Regions from separate parts of the Pseudarthrobacter sp. 1G09 genome, predicted to be linked through region 2. Evidence: predicted binding sites of a transcription regulator. Region 2 holds the regulator's gene; the other holds the start of a gene.
What was found. Region 2 encodes HrcA, which represses chaperone genes, less so after heat shock. Its sites were predicted from a motif close to TTNGCACTCGNNNNNNNCGAGTGCNAA; they were not measured.
Positions count from the first base shown of each region.

Region 1: the regulator HrcA is predicted to act here: its motif matches at 5,059-5,085, upstream of ACP3TD_RS16325 (Hsp20/alpha crystallin family protein).

Region 1 is NZ_CP188306.1:3,527,619-3,537,036, forward strand. It holds gene ACP3TD_RS16305 (LCP family protein) at 1-502, shown strand, start outside; gene ACP3TD_RS16310 (alkaline phosphatase D family protein) at 588-2,285, shown strand; gene ACP3TD_RS16315 (histidine phosphatase family protein) at 2,437-3,213, shown strand; gene ACP3TD_RS16320 (ADP-dependent NAD(P)H-hydrate dehydratase) at 3,191-4,186, shown strand; gene ACP3TD_RS16325 (Hsp20/alpha crystallin family protein) at 4,563-4,985, opposite strand; gene ACP3TD_RS16330 (S9 family peptidase) at 5,685-7,922, shown strand; gene ACP3TD_RS16335 (DUF2945 domain-containing protein) at 8,088-8,294, shown strand; gene ACP3TD_RS16340 (NAD(P)/FAD-dependent oxidoreductase) at 8,299-9,418, shown strand, end outside.
Region 2 is NZ_CP188306.1:2,351,547-2,360,947, reverse strand. It holds gene lepA (translation elongation factor 4) at 1-1,518, shown strand, start outside; gene hemW (radical SAM family heme chaperone HemW) at 1,544-2,773, shown strand; gene ACP3TD_RS10860 (DUF4870 domain-containing protein) at 2,908-3,327, opposite strand; gene ACP3TD_RS10855 (DUF3097 domain-containing protein) at 3,449-4,300, opposite strand; gene hrcA (heat-inducible transcriptional repressor HrcA) at 4,498-5,511, shown strand; gene dnaJ (molecular chaperone DnaJ) at 5,593-6,720, shown strand; gene ACP3TD_RS10840 (16S rRNA (uracil(1498)-N(3))-methyltransferase) at 6,723-7,496, shown strand; gene ACP3TD_RS10835 (GerMN domain-containing protein) at 7,489-8,442, opposite strand; gene ACP3TD_RS10830 (PhoH family protein) at 8,819-9,401, shown strand, end outside.

The DNA.
Region 1 (9,418 bases), 1.2 Mb from region 2:
CTTCAGGATCCTGGTGGATGGCTTGGGCGGCATCGACGTCAACGTGCCCGTCCCGTTCCAGTCGACCATCGAAACCGAGCATGTGTTCCCCGCCGGCATGAACCACCTGGACGGCCAGGCGGCACTGGAGTTCTCCCGGGAGCGGTACGCGTTTGCCGACGGCGATTTCCAGCGGGTCCGCGACCAGCAGATCATGCTCCGCGCCATCCTGGCCCGCCTCACCGCCGGCGGGGCGCTGAACGACGTCACAGCGGTGCGGTCCCTCGTGGAGTTCGCGTCCTGCTGCCTCACCGTGGACAAGGGCTTCGACCCCATCCAGGCCGCCATCCTGGCCTACAGCCTGCGGAACCTGGATGCCGGTGCGATCCGCAGCATGACGCTTCCGACGGCGGGGTCCGGGTTCATTGCCGGGCAGTCGGTGCTGTTCCCGGATTACGGCGGCATCGCAGCGGTGGGTGCAGCGCTGCGGGAGGGCCGGATCGGCGAGCTCGCGAGGGAGTAGGGAACGGGCGCTGTTCAACCCTGGCTTACCCGCCGTTCACCTTGCCGAAAAGACCTGTGCGCACGGCGGCTGAAGGGTGGAGGGCATGACTGACATCCCACGCCGCACCATCGTCAAGGGCTCCGTGCTCGCCGCCGCACTTGCCTCCGCCCCGGCCGCAGCAAACGCCGCCAACGCCACCGCGCCCGCCGCACCCACCCGGTCACCAGCCGGTGTGGCCCTGGTCCGGAACCGGCTGACGCTCCCCAGCGGCATCGCCACCGGTGACGTCACTTCCGATTCGGCTGTCCTGTGGTCCCGGTCCTCGGAGGCAGGCCGCATGACGGCGGTGCTCCGGGCAGTGGACGACGGCGGCGCGGTCCTGCGCGGTCGGGGCGCCTTTGAGCGGGTCATCCGCGGGCCCCGGGCCACCCAGGCGTCCGACTTCACCGCGAAGATCCACGCGGGAAACCTCCCGTCCAACACCCGGTTCGCCCTGGAGATCAGTTTCGAGGACGACGGCGGGGCGGCCGGAGAATCGGCCCGCGGCACCTTCCGCACTGCACCGGACAGGGGCGCGGTGAACGGCAAGGGACGCGCCGGTGACACAAACAACGGAGGCGACGTCCCGGCGTCGTACGCGCAAAGCTTCGTCTGGACCGGCGACACCGCGGGCCAGGGCTGGGGCATCAACGAAGAGGTGGGCGGCATGTTCGGCTACCGGGCCATGCACCAGACCCGGCCGGATTTCTTCATCCACTCGGGCGACACCGTGTACGCGGACGGCCCGCTTACCGACACCGTGGTGGAAAAGGACGGGCGGGTGTGGCGGAACCTGGTCACGGAGGAGGTGTCCAAGGTGGCCGAGACGCTCACCGAGTACCGAGGCCGGCACCGCTACAACATGATGGACGCCAACATGCGCGCCATGTTCGCGGACGTCCCGGTGATCGCCAATTGGGACGACCACGAGACCACCAACAACTGGTACCCCGGCGAAATCCTGGACGACCCCCGCTACTCCGTCCGGGACGTCAACGTCCTCGCTGCCCGCGGTCGGCAGGCCTGGCAGGAAAACATGCCCATCGCGGACAGCAGCACGTTGTGGCGGCCGGGCACGTTCGACGACGGCGGCCAGTACCAGCCGGCCCGCATCTACCGGAAGATCTCCCGCGGCCCGCAGCTGGATATCTTCTGCCTGGACATGCGCACCTTCAAGTCCCCCAACACGGACGGCAAGGAGGCGTACGCCACCAACATCCTGGGCCAGGAGCAGGTGGACTGGCTGATCCGGGAGGTGTCGAAGTCCAAGGCGACGTGGAAGGTCATTGCCGCGGACCTCCCGCTGGGCATCATCGTGCCGGACGGTGCCGTGAACCAGGAGAGCCTGGCCAACCGCGACGACGGCGCTCCCCTGGGCCGCGAACTCGAGATCGCCGGGGTGCTGAGCGCCTTCAAGAAGAACCGCGTGAAGAACGTGGTGTGGCTGACCGCAGACGTGCATTACTGCGCGGCCCACCACTACTCCCCCGAGCGCGCAGCGTTCACCGATTTCGACCCGTTCTGGGAGTTCGTGGCCGGGCCCATCGCCGCGGGCTCGTTCGGACCCAACGCCATGGACGGCACCTTCGGCCCGGAGGTGGTGTTCGCCAAGGCGGGCCGCTTCCCGGGCGAATCACCCCGCGACGGCGAAAACCAGTTCTTCGGGCACGTCCAGCTGGGCGAGGACAACAGTTTCACCGCCAGCCTCCGGAATGCCAACGGCGCCACAGTGTTCTCCAAGGTGCTGACGCCGGAGCGGTAGGACCCACGACGGTGGCCGTGGCACCCTTGGACTCGGGCAGCGGGTGCCACGCCACCGTCCGTCCGTCCGTCCGTTTATCTTTCCGGCCCTGTGGGTACGGCCGCTGGTAGTGTTCCGGATTCGGCACGGACGCGGACGGGGAGTGATTTTCATGGACGACGACGGACTGACGGAAGCGGTGCAGGAGGCCGGCGCGGTGGAGCTGCTGCTGATCCGGCACGGCGAGAGCGAAGGTAACGTTGCCGCCACCGAGGCACACCTGGCGGGCGCTGAGATCATTGAGGTGCCGGCACGCGATGCCGACGTGAACCTCTCCGATGTGGGCCAGGAACAGGCCGCCGCACTGGGGACGGCCCTGGCGCGGATCGCCGAGGACTGCCGGCCGGACGCTGTGGTGTCCTCCCCCTATGCGCGGGCACACCAGACGGCGGAAATCGCTGTCGGAACCGCCGGTTGGTCCGTGAAGGTGCAGGTGGACGAGCGGCTGCGTGACCGCGAACTGGGCATCCTGGACCGGCTGACCCGGGTGGGCGTTGAGACGCGCTACCCGGAGGAGGCCGAACGGCGGTCCTGGCAGGGGAAGCTGTACTACCGTCCGCCGGGCGGGGAATCATGGGCCGATGTGGCGCTCCGGCTTCGCTCCGTGCTGGCCGAGCTGAACAACCTCGGCACCGGGCACCGGGTGATGCTGGTCTGCCACGACGCCGTCATCCTGCTGTTCCGCTACCTCCTCGAGGGCATGTCCGAGCAGGAGCTGCTGGACCTCGCGGCCAGCACGTCGGTGCTGAACGCGTCGATGACCCGGTATGTGCGGCCGTCCGGTGCGGGGCCTTGGACGCTGGAGAGCTTCAACGTCGCTGACCACCTGGCCGAACAGGGCGTCGCGGTCACCGAACATGCCGGAGATGCCAGTGTCCGGCCGCGGTGACTCCGGCCCGGAGCTGGTGACGCCATCGCTGCTGCGGGACTGGCGGCTGCCTGCTCCTGGCGAGGACAAGTATTCGCGCGGCTCGGTGCTGGTGGTGGGCGGTGCGCGCGCCACCCCGGGTGCTGCACTGCTGGCCGGCGCCGCCGCGTTGCGGGCCGGCGCAGGGAAGCTGACGCTCGCCGTGGCCGAATCCGTGGCGGTCCAGGTGGCTGTCGCCCTGCCCGAGTGCGGTGCCCTCGGGCTCCCGGAAACCGCTGACGGCTCCGTCACGGCTGAGGGCGTGGACCGGATTTCGGCCAACCTGGACTCGGCCGACGCCATCCTGGTGGGCCCCGGGCTCGACGATCCGGACCTGGCACGGGAGCTTCTTGAGGCGCTCCTGGCCCGCGAAGAAGCAGCCGGTTCTTCAGGGGACGCTGCCGGCGACGGGCAAGCCGGTGGGAAGCACGACGACGGCGGCGCAGGCTCCGGCGCGTCCGGCCGGGAAGGAGGTCCCGCCGTCGTCCTTGACGCCTTTGCGCTGGCCGCGCTCACGGAGCTGGAGGACCTGGTGGGGCCGTGGCGCGGGCGGCTGATCCTGACCCCGAACCCCACAGAGGCCGGCATCCTGCTGGGCCGGGACACTGAGGACCTGGAAACGGACGTGGCCGAAATCGCCCGCAGGTTCGGCGCGGTGGTGAGCTGCCAGGGCCTGATCGCCCGGCCGCCAGGCGTTGGTCCGGAGGAGTCCGGGCTGTGGAAGATCACCACGGGGTACGGCGGGCTGGGGACCTCGGGCAGCGGGGATGTCCTGGCTGGGGCGATCGCCGGTGTGCGGGCCCGCGGAACCACCGGCGCGCAGGCAGCCTGCTGGGGCACGCACCTGCACGCGGCAGCGGCGGACCGGCTGGCCAGCAGGATGGGACCGCTCGGATTCCTGGCCCGTGAGCTCGCCGACGAACTGCCGGCGCTGATGCTGGAGCTTGGTACCTGACCCAGCCCCGGCAAGCGGATGGCCCCCTGCATTAACGCGGAGGGCCACCGTCTCGGAGGGGATCACTCGCAACTGCCGATGCGCTACCGGCGCTGTGGCGTTCCATAGTGGCAATCGCCCAAAACTGGCAGATACAACGCGTTCGGATCCTCCCGGTATCCCCGTTCTACACCCGCCGGGACGCCCATCACAAGGCATCCCCGCCGGTAACTTGGACGGCCCCCGGCCGAAAGCCGGGGGCCGCCGTATCAGGAAGCGCGGGCACAGCTGCCGGTGCGCTGTCTGGCGCTGTGGCGTGCACAAAGTGGCGAATCGCCCAAGAAGGCAGTCAACACAAAGGCCCGGCGTCCCGATCCCTTAGCGATTTTCAGCGGGATTAGGCTGCGATTTCCTGCTTGGCCCCCTTCATCTCGATTTCGATCTTGCGCGGCTTGGCCTTCTCGGCGACCGGGATCCGCAACGTCAGGACACCGGCGTCGTAGCTGGCCTTCACGTTTTCCGTATCGAGGGTGTCGCCCAGGATCAACTGGCGGCTGAAGACACCGCGCGGCCGTTCGGAGGCGATCAGTTCGGTGTTGTTGGTGGCGGGGTCCGGGCGTTCGGCGCGCACTGTCAGCACGTTCCGTTCAACATCCAGGTCCACTGACTCAGGCGAAACTCCGGGAAGGTCGAAGGCGACCACGAAGTCATGGTCCTCCCGCCAGGCGTCCATCGGCATGGCTGCCGGACGGGCCGCCGTGCCGAGGACCTGCTGGGCCAGCCTGTCCAGCTCGCGGAACGGATCGGTTCGCATCAACATGGCTTCCTCCTCATAAGGGTGGTCCAACACTGTGTAAGTTTTCAGCCGATCTATGGTGGCTGATATAGATTTTTTAGCACCGGCGGCACAGGTATGCAAGCCCAGCCGGTGAAGATTTTTTGGGGGCCAGGGCAGGACCCGGGGCAAGCCAAAGGGCCCTCCGCAGATCTGCAGAGGGCCCATTCGAAGGGTTCTACGTGGCCGGCTAATCCCGCGTGGGATCAGGGCGGAGGGGTGCCGGCCCGGGGTCCGGGACAGGAAGCGGTCCGGGAGGCTCGGGAGCGGGGAACGGGCTGGGCGCCGGAGGCCCTGGGTGGCCGGGCTGCGTGGGATCAGGCGATGTTGGATCCGGACCGGGCTCCGGCGGGAACGGCGACGGTTCGTGCACTGGCGGGATGGTCATGGATCTTCCCCTCTCACGCTGGGCGGCGCCTGTACCAAGCCAGGTGCCTTGAACTGAACACGATACGCCTGCCACCCCCGGCCGGACAGGCCCGCTCCCCCCCGCAACGCCCGCCCACATCCGGCGGCTCTCACCCCCACGCCCGCGCCCAGAGTTCCCCGCTCCCCTGCCACTTAGGGCTCCCAGCGTCGGGTGCTACGTGCCCTACAACCGGGGGTGGCGGGGAAACGAGAGGGGTTTCTTCCCCGGTAGCGAACGCCGGCCACGGCGGGGTGCCCGGTCTATATATTGAGTCCATGACCTCCACTCCGCTGCAGAACTCCGCCAGCACGCCAGCGTCCGCCGCCATCCCGCCCGTGGCCAAGAAGGTGCCCACCGAAAGGACGCACCACGGGGACACCTACGTGGACAACTATGAGTGGCTGCGGGACAAGGAGTCCGCCGAGGTGGTGGAGCACCTGAAGGCCGAGAACGCCTACCAGGAAGCGGTCACCGCCCACCAGGAACCGCTGCGCGAAGCCATCTTCCAGGAGATCAAGGGCCGCACCCAGGAAACCGACCTTTCGGTTCCGCACCGCAAGGACGGCTGGTGGTACTTCAGCCGCTCGGTGGAGGGCAAGGAGTACGGCATCCAGTGCCGTGTCCGCGCCAGCGACACCGATGACAGGATCGCCGACTGGACCCCGCCGGCCGTGGAGCCCGGCGTCGAAATTCCCGGCGAAGAAGTCCTGCTGGACGGCAACGTCGAGGCCGAGGGCAAGCCGTTCTTCTCCGTGGGCGGCACCGCCGTGACAGTGGACGGAACCCTCTACGCCTACGCCGTGGACAACTCCGGCGACGAACGCTTCACCCTCCGGATCAAGGACCTCCGCACCGGCGAACTGCTCCCGGACGTCATTGAAAACATCTTCTACGGCGTCTCTTTCTCCCCCGACGGCAGCCGTCTCTTCTACACCGTGGTGGATGACTCCTGGCGCCCGTATCAGGTGAAGGCGCACGTCCTTGGCACCCCGGTCAGCGAGGACACGGTGATCTACCAGGAGGACGACACCGCCATGTGGCTCGGCTTCGAGCTCTCCTCGGACCGGCGCTACCTGGTCCTGGGCATCGGCTGCTCCGAGTACAGCGAAACCCGGCTGCTCCGCTTCGACGACCCCGCACAGCAGCTCATCACAGTCATTTCGCGGGACGAGCGCGTCCTGTACGAGGCTGAGCCGTTCCTGCTCGATGGCCCGGACGGCGTCAGGGCCGAGAAGATCCTGCTCACCCACAACCGCGGCGCCATCAACTCCATGGTCTCCCTGGCGGACCCCGCCGAGCTGGCAAAGCCGCTGGCGGAGCAGGCCTGGCAGACCGTCGTCGAGCATTCCGACGACGTCCGCGTCAACGGTGCCAGCGTCACCTCCACGCACCTCATCGCCTCCATCCGCAAGGACACCATCGAGCGCGTCCAGGTGATGGGGCTGGCCGGGCTGGGCACGCCGGCGCAGCAGGCCCCGGTGGAACCCGCGTTTGACGAGGAGCTCTACACCGCAGGGGTGGGCGGCTCGGACTACGAGGCACCCGTCATCCGGCTGGGTTACACGTCCTACTTCACGCCGTCGCGCATTTACGACTTCGTCCTGCCCACCGCGGAGCAGCCCTCCGGCGAGCTGCTGCTGCGCAAGGAGAGCCCCGTCCTGGGCGGTTACGACGGCAGCGACTACGTGGCCACCCGTGAATGGGCGACGGCGGCGGACGGCACGCGCATCCCGCTGTCCGTCCTGCGGCACAAGGACATCAGGCAGGATTCGACGGCGGCCGGCCTGGTATACGGGTACGGCTCATATGAGCTGAGCATGGACCCCGGGTTCGGGATCGCGCGGCTCTCGCTGCTGGACCGCGGCGTGGTGTTCGTGATCGCCCATATCCGCGGCGGCGGTGAGCTGGGCAGGCACTGGTACGAGGACGGCAAGAAGCTCACCAAGAAGAACACGTTCACGGACTTCGTGGACGCCACGGACTGGCTGGCCGGTTCTGGGTGGGTGGACCCTTCGCGGATCGCGGCGCTGGGCGGCTCGGCGGGCGGCCTGCTGATGGGCGCCATCGCCAACATGGCACCGGAAAAGTACAAGGCCGTCGTGGCCCAGGTGCCGTTCGTGGACCCGCTCACCAGCATCCTCGACCCGGACCTGCCCCTCTCCGCCCTCGAGTGGGAGGAATGGGGCAACCCGATTACCGACGCTGACGTGTACGCGTACATGAAGTCCTACTCGCCCTACGAAAACGTGCGCGACATGGCGTACCCCAAAATCGCCGCCGTGACGTCCTTCAACGACACCCGCGTCCTCTACGTGGAGCCCGCCAAATGGGTGCAGGAACTGCGGAACCGCACCACCGGATCCGAGCCGATCCTCATGAAGATCGAAATGGACGGCGGCCACGGCGGCGCCTCCGGGCGGTACGTGCAGTGGCGCGAACGGGCATGGGACTACGCGTTCATCGCCGACTCCCTGGGCGCCACCGAACTGCTGCCGGGGGCCGGGCTGAAGTAGGCCCTCCTGGAGCGGAGCGTACGATGGCGGCCCCGCGCCGCCGTCGTACGCCCGCCTTCTCCCCCGCGCCCGGATGCCGTCCCCTTCACAGGTACCCAGAAATGATCACCATGCTTACTATTGTTGGGCAGTTGTTTTCCGCCGCACGAAGCCGAAGGAGCAGCAATGTCACTCAGCAAGGGAACGCACGTGGAGTGGAACACCTCCCAGGGCAAGACGCACGGAAAGATCGTTGAGAAGAAGACCAGCGACTTCGAACTGGACGGCAACACCCACCGCGCCAGCAAGGATGAACCGCAGTACGTGGTGGAGTCGGACAAGACCGGCGCCCGGGCAGCGCACAAGGCGTCGGCACTGACCGAGAAGAAGTAGCGCCGTGGCCGCTTTGCATGAAGTGGTCATCATTGGCGGCGGCAACGCAGGAGTGTCGCTGGCGGCGCGGCTGGAGCGTTACGGGGTGAAGGACGTGGCGCTCGTCGAGCCCAAGGACCACCACTTCTACCAGCCCCTGTTTTCCCACATTGCCGGCGGCCGCGCACAGGCGAAGGAGGCCGTCCGGAGCCAGGCCGCGGTGATCCCGCCCGGCGTCGAATGGATCCGGGATGCCGCCGTGGACGTGGACGCGAACACCAACACGGTCACGCTGGCATCCGGCTCAACTGTCGGGTACGGGCAGCTGGTGGTTTGCCCCGGGCTGCAGTATGACTGGGACGCCGTGCCGGGCCTGGCTGATGCTGTCCATTCACCGCACGGCGCCACCCACTACGAGTTCGAGCTGGCATCGAAAGCCTGGACCCTCCTCAGCGGCCTGACCTCCGGGACCGCCGTGTTCACCATGCCTGCCGGGCCCATCAAGTGCGGCGGAGCCAGCCAGAAGCCCATGTACCTGGCCTGCGACTACTGGCGGCAACAGGGCGTCCTGGACAAGATCCGCGTGGTGATGGTGCAGCCCTACCCCACCGTGTTCGGCGTGCCGGAGGTGGACCGCGAACTGGACCGGAAGATCGCCGAGTACGGCATTGAGCTGCGGACGGACAGCGAACTGGTGTCCGTGGACGCAACACGCCGGGAGGCGACCATCCGCAACCTCGGCTTAGGCAGCCAGGAAACCCTGCAGTATGACGTCCTCAACGCGGTGCCGCCGCAGTCAGCGCCGGACTGGCTGAAGGCCACCGACCTCCCGGCCCCGGCGGATAAGGGCGGCTTCGTGGAGGTGGACCGGCAGACTCTCCGCCACCTGCGCTACCCCAACGTCTGGTCCCTGGGGGACGCCGCAGGCACCACCAATTCAAAGTCCGGCGGGGCGCTGCGCAAACAGACCAAGGTCCTGGCCAAGAACCTGGTAGCCGCCCGGAAAGGAAAGCCGCTCACGCAGAAGTACAACGGCTATTCGGTCTGCCCGTTCACTGTCTCACGCGACACCGTGGTGTTCGCCGAGTTCGACGACCGCTACCGGCCCATGCCCACCATTCCCCGAATCCCCACCTGGAACGAAA
Region 2 (9,401 bases):
CTGCTGGTGGACGCGGCCCAGGGTATTGAGGCCCAGACGCTTGCCAACCTGTACCTGGCGATGGAAAACAACCTCGCCATCATCCCGGTGCTGAACAAGATCGACCTTCCGGCAGCGCAGCCGGAAAAATACGCAGCGGAGCTTGCAAGCCTTATCGGCGGCGATCCCGAGGACGTGCTGCGCGTGTCCGGCAAGACTGGTGTTGGCGTGGAAGCCCTCCTGGACAAGATTGTCCGCGACCTGCCGGCACCGGAGGGCAATCCCGACGCCCCGGCCCGTGCCATGATCTTCGACTCGGTCTACGACACCTACCGCGGCGTGGTGACCTATGTCCGCGTGGTGGACGGCATGCTCCACCCGCGTGAACGCATCCAGATGATGTCCACCAGGGCCTCCCACGAGCTCCTGGAAATTGGCGTCAGCTCCCCGGAACCCACACCCTCCAAGGGCCTGGGCGTCGGCGAAGTGGGATACCTGATCACCGGCGTGAAGGACGTCCGCCAGTCCAAGGTGGGCGACACCGTTACCAACCTGGCCAAGCCGGCGGCCCAGTCGCTCCCTGGCTACGCCGACGCGAAGCCGATGGTGTTCTCCGGCCTCTATCCGCTGGACGGTGCCGACTATCCGGTACTGCGTGACGCCCTTGAGAAGCTCATGCTGAATGATGCTGCGCTGGTGTACGAACCCGAAACCTCCGCAGCGCTGGGCTTCGGGTTCCGCGTGGGCTTCCTGGGCCTCCTCCACCTCGAGATCACCCGCGAACGCCTGGAGCGCGAATACAACCTCGACCTCATTTCCACCGCTCCGAACGTGGAGTACGAGGTGACGCTGGAGGACAAGAAGGTGGTCCGCGTGACCAACCCCAGCGAGTACCCCACCGGCAAGATCGCCGAGGTCCGCGAACCCATGGTTTCCGCCACCATCCTGGCCCCCAACGAGTTCGTCGGTGCCATCATGGAACTGTGCCAGTCACGCCGCGGCGTCATGGGCGGCATGGATTACCTTTCCGAGGACCGGGTGGAAATCCGTTACCGCCTGCCGCTGGCGGAAATCGTGTTTGATTTCTTCGACATCCTCAAGTCCAAAACCCGTGGCTACGGCTCCCTGGACTGGAAAGCCGACGGTGAGCAGGTTGCCGACCTCGTGAAGGTGGACATCATGCTCCAGGGCGAACAGGTGGATGCCTTCAGTGCCATCACGCACCGCGAAAAGGCCTATGCCTACGGCGTGATGATGACCGGAAAACTCCGCGAACTGATCCCGCGGCAGCAGTTCGAGGTGCCCATCCAGGCGGCCATCGGTTCGAGGATCATCGCGCGCGAAAGCATCCGGGCCATCCGCAAGGACGTCCTGGCCAAGTGCTACGGCGGTGACATCTCACGAAAGCGCAAGCTGCTGGAGAAGCAAAAAGAAGGCAAGAAGCGCATGAAGATGGTGGGCACCGTGGAGGTGCCGCAGGAAGCGTTCATCGCCGCCCTCACCACCGACGAATCGAAGGACAAGGCCAAGAAGAAGTGACCACCGCGCAGCGGGGTACCCGCTGATGCCCAGCGTACTTCCCCTTGGTGACCCGGCGCCGTCGGACGGCATCCTGCCTCCGCAGGCGGCCGTCGGCGCCCGCGACCGCGCGTTCGGGCTGTATGTCCACATCCCTTTCTGCGCCGTGCGCTGCGGGTACTGCGACTTCAACACCTACACTGCCACCGAACTCGGCGGCGGTGCCTCCCAGGATGCATATGCCGCTACGGCAGCATCCGAGGTGGCGTTTGCGGCCACGGCGCTCAAGGCGTCCGGTGTACCGGACCGAAAGCTCAGCACTGTCTTCTTCGGTGGCGGCACACCCACGCTGTTGCCCGCCGACGACCTCGCATTGATTCTTCGGACGGCCATCGACCAATGGGGGATCGAGGATGGCGCCGAGGTGACCACTGAGGCGAATCCGGATTCGGTGACACCGGAGTCCCTGGCTGTGCTCAGGGATGCCGGCTTTACGCGGGTCTCGTTCGGGATGCAGTCCGCCGTTCCGCACGTCCTTAAGGTCCTTGACCGCACTCACACCCCGAGCAGGGTTCCCCAGGTCGTGCAGTGGGCCCGTGACGCCGGCCTGGCAGTGAGCCTCGACCTGATCTATGGGACGCCGGGGGAGTCGCTGGCCGACTGGCAGTACTCCCTGGAAACCGCGTTGTCGTACGAGCCGGACCACATCAGCGCCTACGCGCTGATCGTTGAGGACGGCACGAAGTTGGCAGCGCAGATCAGGCGCGGCGAGGTCCCGGGCATTGACGACGACGATCACGCCGACAAGTACGAGCTCGCCGACCGCCTGATCACCTCTGCAGGCCTGGAGTGGTACGAGGTCAGCAACTGGGCGCGCACGCCCGAACAGGCCTGCCGGCACAACCTTGCCTACTGGCGTGGCGATGACTGGTGGGGGATTGGGCCTGGCGCGCACTCACATGTGGGCGGTGTGCGCTGGTGGAACGTCAAACACCCAAGCGCGTACGCCGGCCGGTTGGCGCAGGAAAACTCACCGGCTGCAGGACGCGAAACCCTGGACGCAGAGACCCGGAACGTAGAACGGGTCATGCTTGAGGCGCGCCTCCAGTCCGGGCTGGAAGTGGCAAGCCTGGACACTGTAGGGCGGAACCAGATCGCCGGTCTGATTGCCGAAGGGCTGGTGGAGCCGGGCGCAGCATTCCGGGGGACGTTGGTCCTGACATTGAAGGGCCGGCTCCTGGCCGACGCGGTGGTCCGCCGGATCCTGCCCGACTAACGAGGGAATGCTGCGGGTGGGCCCACGTCGGCGAGGGCCCCGGACCGAGCTTGCGAGAGACTGGGTTGCTGCGGGTGGGCCCACGTCGGCGAGGGCCCCGGACCGAGCTTGCGAGGGCTGGGAGCCGACGGGGACTACTTGATCCAGCGCAGGTTGAACTGGTAGCGGTGCGGTTGGCCGCGGTTAACGTGGATGCCTGCCGCCACCGAGAAGCACGTCAGTGCAATCCAGATCAATGTGGCGATCACGGCAAAAATGTTTCCGACCACGGGGATGAACACCAGGATGTTCGCCACTACCGCTGCGATGGTGGGCGGCAGGCTGAAGTTCAGTGCCTCCTTGGACTCCTGGGCCGTGAAGGGCCCTCGGTCGCGGAAAATAAGGAAGATCAGCAGGGCGGGAACGCATCCCAGGATCCCGCCGAAGTGCGCCAGGGTGGCCCACTGCCGGTCCTCGCTGGCCGTGAGCGGCAGCGCATTCGCGGGGACGCCGTGGTATTCGGAACGGCCGGTGCTGCTTTGGCCGTCCCTGTGCTCGCGTGCGTTTTCTGCCACAGTCTGTTCCTTCGAAAAGTGCAATTGATGCTGGGGATGCAGTTGATGCTTCGGGGCCCGCTGCGGATCGCGGGGGCCACCGCAGTATCAAGAATACTGGTGTTTGCCGGTCCGGCGTCCGTCAGGGTGCTGTGAGGAAGTCGATGACTTCCTCTACCCGGCCCAGCAGCGACGCCTCCAGGTCTGCGTAGGTGTGGACCGCGCCGAGCAGTTTCTGCCATCCGAGCCCGATGTCCTCCTTAGTGGAGTGCGGCCAGCCGAACGCCTTGAGGATCCCGGTTTTCCAGTCCTGGCCCCGCGGTACGGACGGCCACTGCGGAATGCCCAGCACGGAGGGCCGGATGGCCTGCCACACATCCACGTAGGGGTGGCCGACAATCAGGACGTTGCCCGCAGCGCCAGGGCCGGCCATGACAGCGTCAGCAATACGGGATTCTTTGGAGTCCGGGACCAGGTGGTCCACCAACACGCCCAGCCGGCGGCCCGGCCCTGGCCTGAATTCCTTCACGGCCCCGGCGAGGTCGTCGATGCCATGCAGGGGTTCGACGACGATGCCCTCCACCCGGAGGTCGTCTCCCCATACCTTCTCGACGAGTTCGGCGTCGTGCTTGCCTTCCACCCAGATGCGGCTCGCCTTGGCCACCTGTGCGCGCTGGCCTGCGACGCGTACGGAGCCCGAGGCGGTGCGCCCGGCGGCCGGACCGCCCGGTGCGGGCCGGGGCGCCGGTGGCATCAGCCTGATGGCACGGCCCTCAAGGAGGAACCCGAATCCCAGCCGGAAGGTCCGCGACTTTCCGCGCCGGTCCTCAAGGGCCACCACATGCATGCCGCCGGACTTTTCCACCCGGGTGACGGCCCCCACCCACCCGGACTGTACGTCTTCGAGCACCATGCCCCGTTCCACGGGCACTTCAGGCAGTTGCGTGCGCGCGGGAGCGGACATGTCCCGCGGGCCCCAGTTCCGGTAATCCATGGTCACTCCGCCTCGCCGTAGGTGCTGTCCCGGAATTTCGCCCGGAGCGGTACCAATGCTAACAACGGGCCAAGGCATAATAGACTGTTAGCACTTGGGCATGTCGAGTGCTAACAGTTCGAGTGCATGTTCGAGTGCGTGCAGACTGGCAGGAAGGAACGGGTGGCTTATCCACCCCGACTGGATGGAGGTGGAGTGTGAGTGAGCCGCGCAAGCTTGAAGTACTGCGGGCCATCGTGGAGGACTACGTCCACTCCCGCGAGCCGGTAGGCTCCAAGGCCCTGGTGGAACGGCATCACCTGGGGGTTTCCAGCGCCACGATCCGGAACGACATGGCGGCGCTTGAGGACGAGGGCCTCATCACGGCGCCGCATACCAGCGCCGGCCGGATTCCCACGGACAAGGGTTACCGGCTGTTCGTGGACCAGATTTCGGCCGTGAAGCCGCTCTCGCAAGCCGAACGGCGCGCCATCCAGTCCCTCCTGGAGGGATCCGACGACCTCGACGACGTCCTCGACCGCACCGTGCGGCTGTTGTCCCAGCTGACCAACCAGGTGGCGGTGGTCCAGTACCCCCACCTCAGCCGGGCACTGATCCGGCACATCGAGTTCGTCCTGCTGGCCCCGCGCAAGGTCCTGGTGGTCCTGATCGCGAACAGCGGCAATGTGGAGCAGCGTGTCATTGACGTCGGGCAGGACCTCGCGGACGAAGCGCTGTCCGCGCTGCGTACCCGGTTCCTGGGAACCCTGGCCGGAACACCGCTGGCCCGGCTGGCCCAGGCCCTTCCCGCCGTCGTCTCCTCTGTCAGTCCGGGGGAGCGGCAGGCGGCGCAGTCGCTGGCCCATGCCCTGGAGATCCTTGCGCACAGCAGCCGCGAGGACCGTATGGTCATGGCCGGAACGGCCAACCTGGCCCGGTCCAATGTCGACTTTCCGCTGAGCATCGGCCCCGTGCTGGAAGCTTTGGAAGAGCAGGTGGTGATGCTGCGGCTGCTGAGCGACATGGCGCAGGACCACCGTGGCGTGGCCGTCAGCATCGGCCGCGAAAACCCCTATGACGGCCTGGCCGAGGCGTCCGTCGTGGCCACCGGCTACGGCCCGGACAGCGTGGCCAAGATCGGCATCCTGGGTCCCACCCGGATGGACTATCCCAATACCATGGCGGCCGTCAGGGCAGTTGCCCGTTACCTTTCCCGCATCCTGGGTCCCTGACCGGCCCGCCCCGGCACCACAGCCGCCGGGCCCGCACGGCAGCCCAACCGCAGGCAGTACAACAAGGAAGAGATACGAACTTTGAGCAGCCACTATGACGTCCTTGGAGTCTCACCGGAAGCCACCGGAGAAGAAATCAAAAAGGCCTACCGCAAGCTGGCCCGCACACTCCACCCCGACGTCAACCCGGGCGAAGATGCGCAGGACCGCTTCAAGGCGGTGACCCACGCCTACGAAGTCCTCTCCGACCCGCAGAAACGCCGGGTCTATGACACCACAGGCAACGAGAACGGCACCGACAACGGATTTGGCGGCGGAAGCTACGCCGGCCAGGGCTTTGCCTTCCAGGACATCTTCGACACGTTCTTCGGCGCCGGCGGATCGTCCGGACCCGCCTCACGGGTCCGCCGCGGCCAGGATGCACTCATCAGCGTGCGCATCGAACTGCGCGACGCCGTCTTTGGCGTCAACAAAAAACTTGAGGTGGACACTGCAGTCACCTGCCCCACCTGTGAGGGGTCATGCTGCCGTCCGGGGACGCACCCCGAACGCTGCGACATCTGCGGCGGCAGCGGCCAGGTCCAGCGCGCTGTCCGTTCCATCCTTGGCCAAGTCATGACCGCTGCACCGTGCGGCACCTGCGAGGGGTTCGGCACGGTCATCAAAGATCCCTGCAATGAATGCAGCGGCCAGGGCCGCATCCGGAGCCGCCGCTCCCTGACCATCAAGGTTCCCGCCGGCGTTGCAACGGGAACACGCATTCAGCTGACCGGGCAGGGCGAAGCCGGCCCCGCGGGCGGCCCCTCCGGCGACCTCTACGTGGAGGTCCGCGTCAACAACGACGCCACGTATGTGCGGGACGGCGACGACCTGCACGCAACCCTGAACATCCCCATGACCGCCGCGGCGCTGGGCACCGACGTCAGCCTGGAGACCTTCGACGGAACCCAGGACATCGACGTGAAGCCGGGTACCCAGTCCGGTGAAATCATCACTCTTCGCGGACTGGGTGTCACCCACCTGCGCGGATACGGCCGCGGTGACCTGAAGGTGCACCTGCAGGTGGAAACGCCGGCCAAGCTCGACGCAGCCCAGGAGGAGCTCCTCCGGCAGCTTGCCAAGCTCCGCGGAGAACAGATCACCGAAGGCAAGCTCGCCGCCAGTGGCGGGATGTTCGCGAAGCTGCGGGACCGGCTGGGTAACCTGTAGCGGTGAGCAACCCCGTCTTTTTTACCTCCGCCGGATCCCTCGACGGGCTGGAGGAGGGCATGGAGTTTGTCCTGGAAGGGCCGGAGGCGCGCCACGCGGTTGCCGTAAAGCGTCTCGCGGCGGGTGAAGCCGTGGACATCGTCGATGGCGCCGGTACCCGTATGAGCGGGACGGTGGCCGAGGCCGCCGGCACCCGCCTCACCGTGCGGTGCGGTGCCCTGGTGGAGGAGGTCCGCCCCAGTATCCGGCTGGTGCTGGTGCAGGCCCTCGCCAAGGGTGACCGTGATGAGCTTGCCATCGAGACCGCCACTGAACTGGGCATCGACGCCGTCATCCCCTGGCAGTCCGAACGTTCCATCGTCCGGTGGAAGGGTGACCGGGCGGCCAAGGCGCACGCCAAGTGGCAGTCCGTGGTGGGGGCCGCGGCCAAACAGGCGCGGCGGGCCTGGATCCCTGAGGTACGTCCCGCCGTCGACACCGCGGCCCTTGCTGCCGCAGTGGAAGACGCGGACCTGGCGGTCATCCTCCACGAAGACGCAGTGCGGCCGCTCCGTTCTGTCCTGGAAGGCTGGGACGGTGCCAGCGGCACCGGAACCCGTGAAGTGCTCCTCATCGTGGGCCCCGAGGGTGGAATCAGCCCCCGGGAGGTGACGCGCCTCTGCGACCACGGAGCCGTCACGGCCCTCCTGGGCCACCACGTGCTGCGCTCATCCACGGCCGGTCCTGCCGCCGTCGTGCTCTCCAGCGACATTCTTGGGCGCTGGGACGCTACCTGACCTTGAAGGACCGGTTGTCTTCGAACTGGTCCGGCCCGCCGTCAGACCCGGCCTGTGCCACCCTCAGCTCGTAGTCTCCGGCGGGCAGGGTCAGGGCCAGCGTGAATACCCCTGCCTGCCCCTGTTCCGATGACGCCGTGGTTTCGCCGGTGAGGAAGGGCGCTTTGGCGCCGTTGTCCTGGGTTCGCAGGATCTGCCAGCGAAGCTTGCCGCCGGCCGATGTGCTGCGTCCGGTGATCTTGACGCTGCCGTCCGCGACTTCGGAGCCTTCCTGGGGATCGATGATCCAGACAGGAGCAACCAGGCCCGCCGTCCTGGTCATCAGGGCGCCAAGCTGGACCTGCCCGAAAGCCATGTAGTCGGTGTGGCCGTCCACCAGGATCCGTACCCGGATCTGCTGGCCGGAGTCGATCAACCCGGAACTGGCTGCGGCAGCTGTGGCCGTGTAGACGAGCTGCTGGACTGCCCGGGCTGCCATGTCCGCATCAAGGTTGCTGTTGAAAGCGTCCTCGGAGACGTCGACGGTGATGACGTCCTTGCCGGAAATCGAGGTGGCCAGCTTGCCGGGATTCTGCCACGGGGTGAAGAAGTCAGGGTCAAGGGGTTTATCGGACATCATGGCACGCAGTGCGCGCGTGACCGGGTTCTCCTGTTCGGGAACATCCCGGAACTCCCGGTACAGGAAGACGTTGCTGCTGCTGCGGCCGATCCAGTAGACGGGCGCCTTGTTGGAGGACTGCGTGGTTTCCAGCGGGGCGCTGGTGGAGGGCGGCTCCGGGCTTCCCGTGGTGGCAGGCCCGGTCAGAAGGGTGCCCGTGGGGGAGGGGCCAGGTTCTGCAACGCAACCGGCAAGGATCGGCACGACCGTCAGGACGCCTGCCAGCATGATCGCGCGGGCGCGGCCCACGTGTCGACCTGCCCGGCGGGGCGCAACGGTATCCGGCACTTGTGCCTTTCCTTTCCTGTCGTGAGGGCCGTTCCCCGGCTGGCCCGATGTCACAGCCGTGGCTGGATTTCCAGCATTGCACAGCCCGGCGAAGCGATTTGCCCTGTTCCGGCCGTGGGGCAGAACTGCAACGGGAACGATATGAGGACGATATGAAGTTGATACCTTATGACCGATCCTGCCGGGGCGTTTTTGCTGACTGCTCCGTGGTGCATGTGGATGCCGAGGGCCCGTGGATGTCCGGCTTTACCGGCAGGCGGGGTGCGCTGGCGTAAGATAAAAGGATCACGGAACGCAGAAACCAGGCACTGGTTTCCCGCACCGGGACGACAGCAGAATCTACCTCGAGGGGACCACAGGCCTGCGGGCCAGCACCATGACTGAATCAGCCAACGGAAAGCGCCGGCTCAACACGGGAGAGGGCACTGCCGGGGAATTTCCCCACACCCTTCCCGGCGTCCGGACCGAGGTAGTCCTTTTCGACAATTCCGATCAGATGGTCCAGTCACTCGGCAGCCACGATGAGGCGCTGCGGTACATCGAGGAGCAGTTTCCGGACGTCAACTTCCACGTCCGCGGCAACGAACTTTCCCTCAGCGGCCCGGCCGGCGACGTTCCCAGGATCATGCGGCTCCTCCAGGAAGTCCGTGGACTGGTGGCACGCGGCACCGTTATCACCCCTGCGGTCCTGCAGCAGCTGGTGGCACTGCTCCGGAGCCAGTCGCTCCAGAACCCTGTGGATGTGCTGACGCACGACATCCTCTCCAGCCGGGGCAGGACCATCCGGCCCAAGACGCTGAACCAGAAGAACTATGTCGACGCCATCGATGACAACACCGTCATTTTCGGCATCGGCCCCGCCGGAACCGGCAAGACGTACCTGGCCATGGCCAAGGCTGTGCAGGCCCTTCAGCAGAAGGAAGTCAGCCGCATCATCCTTACCCGCCCGGCCGTCGAAG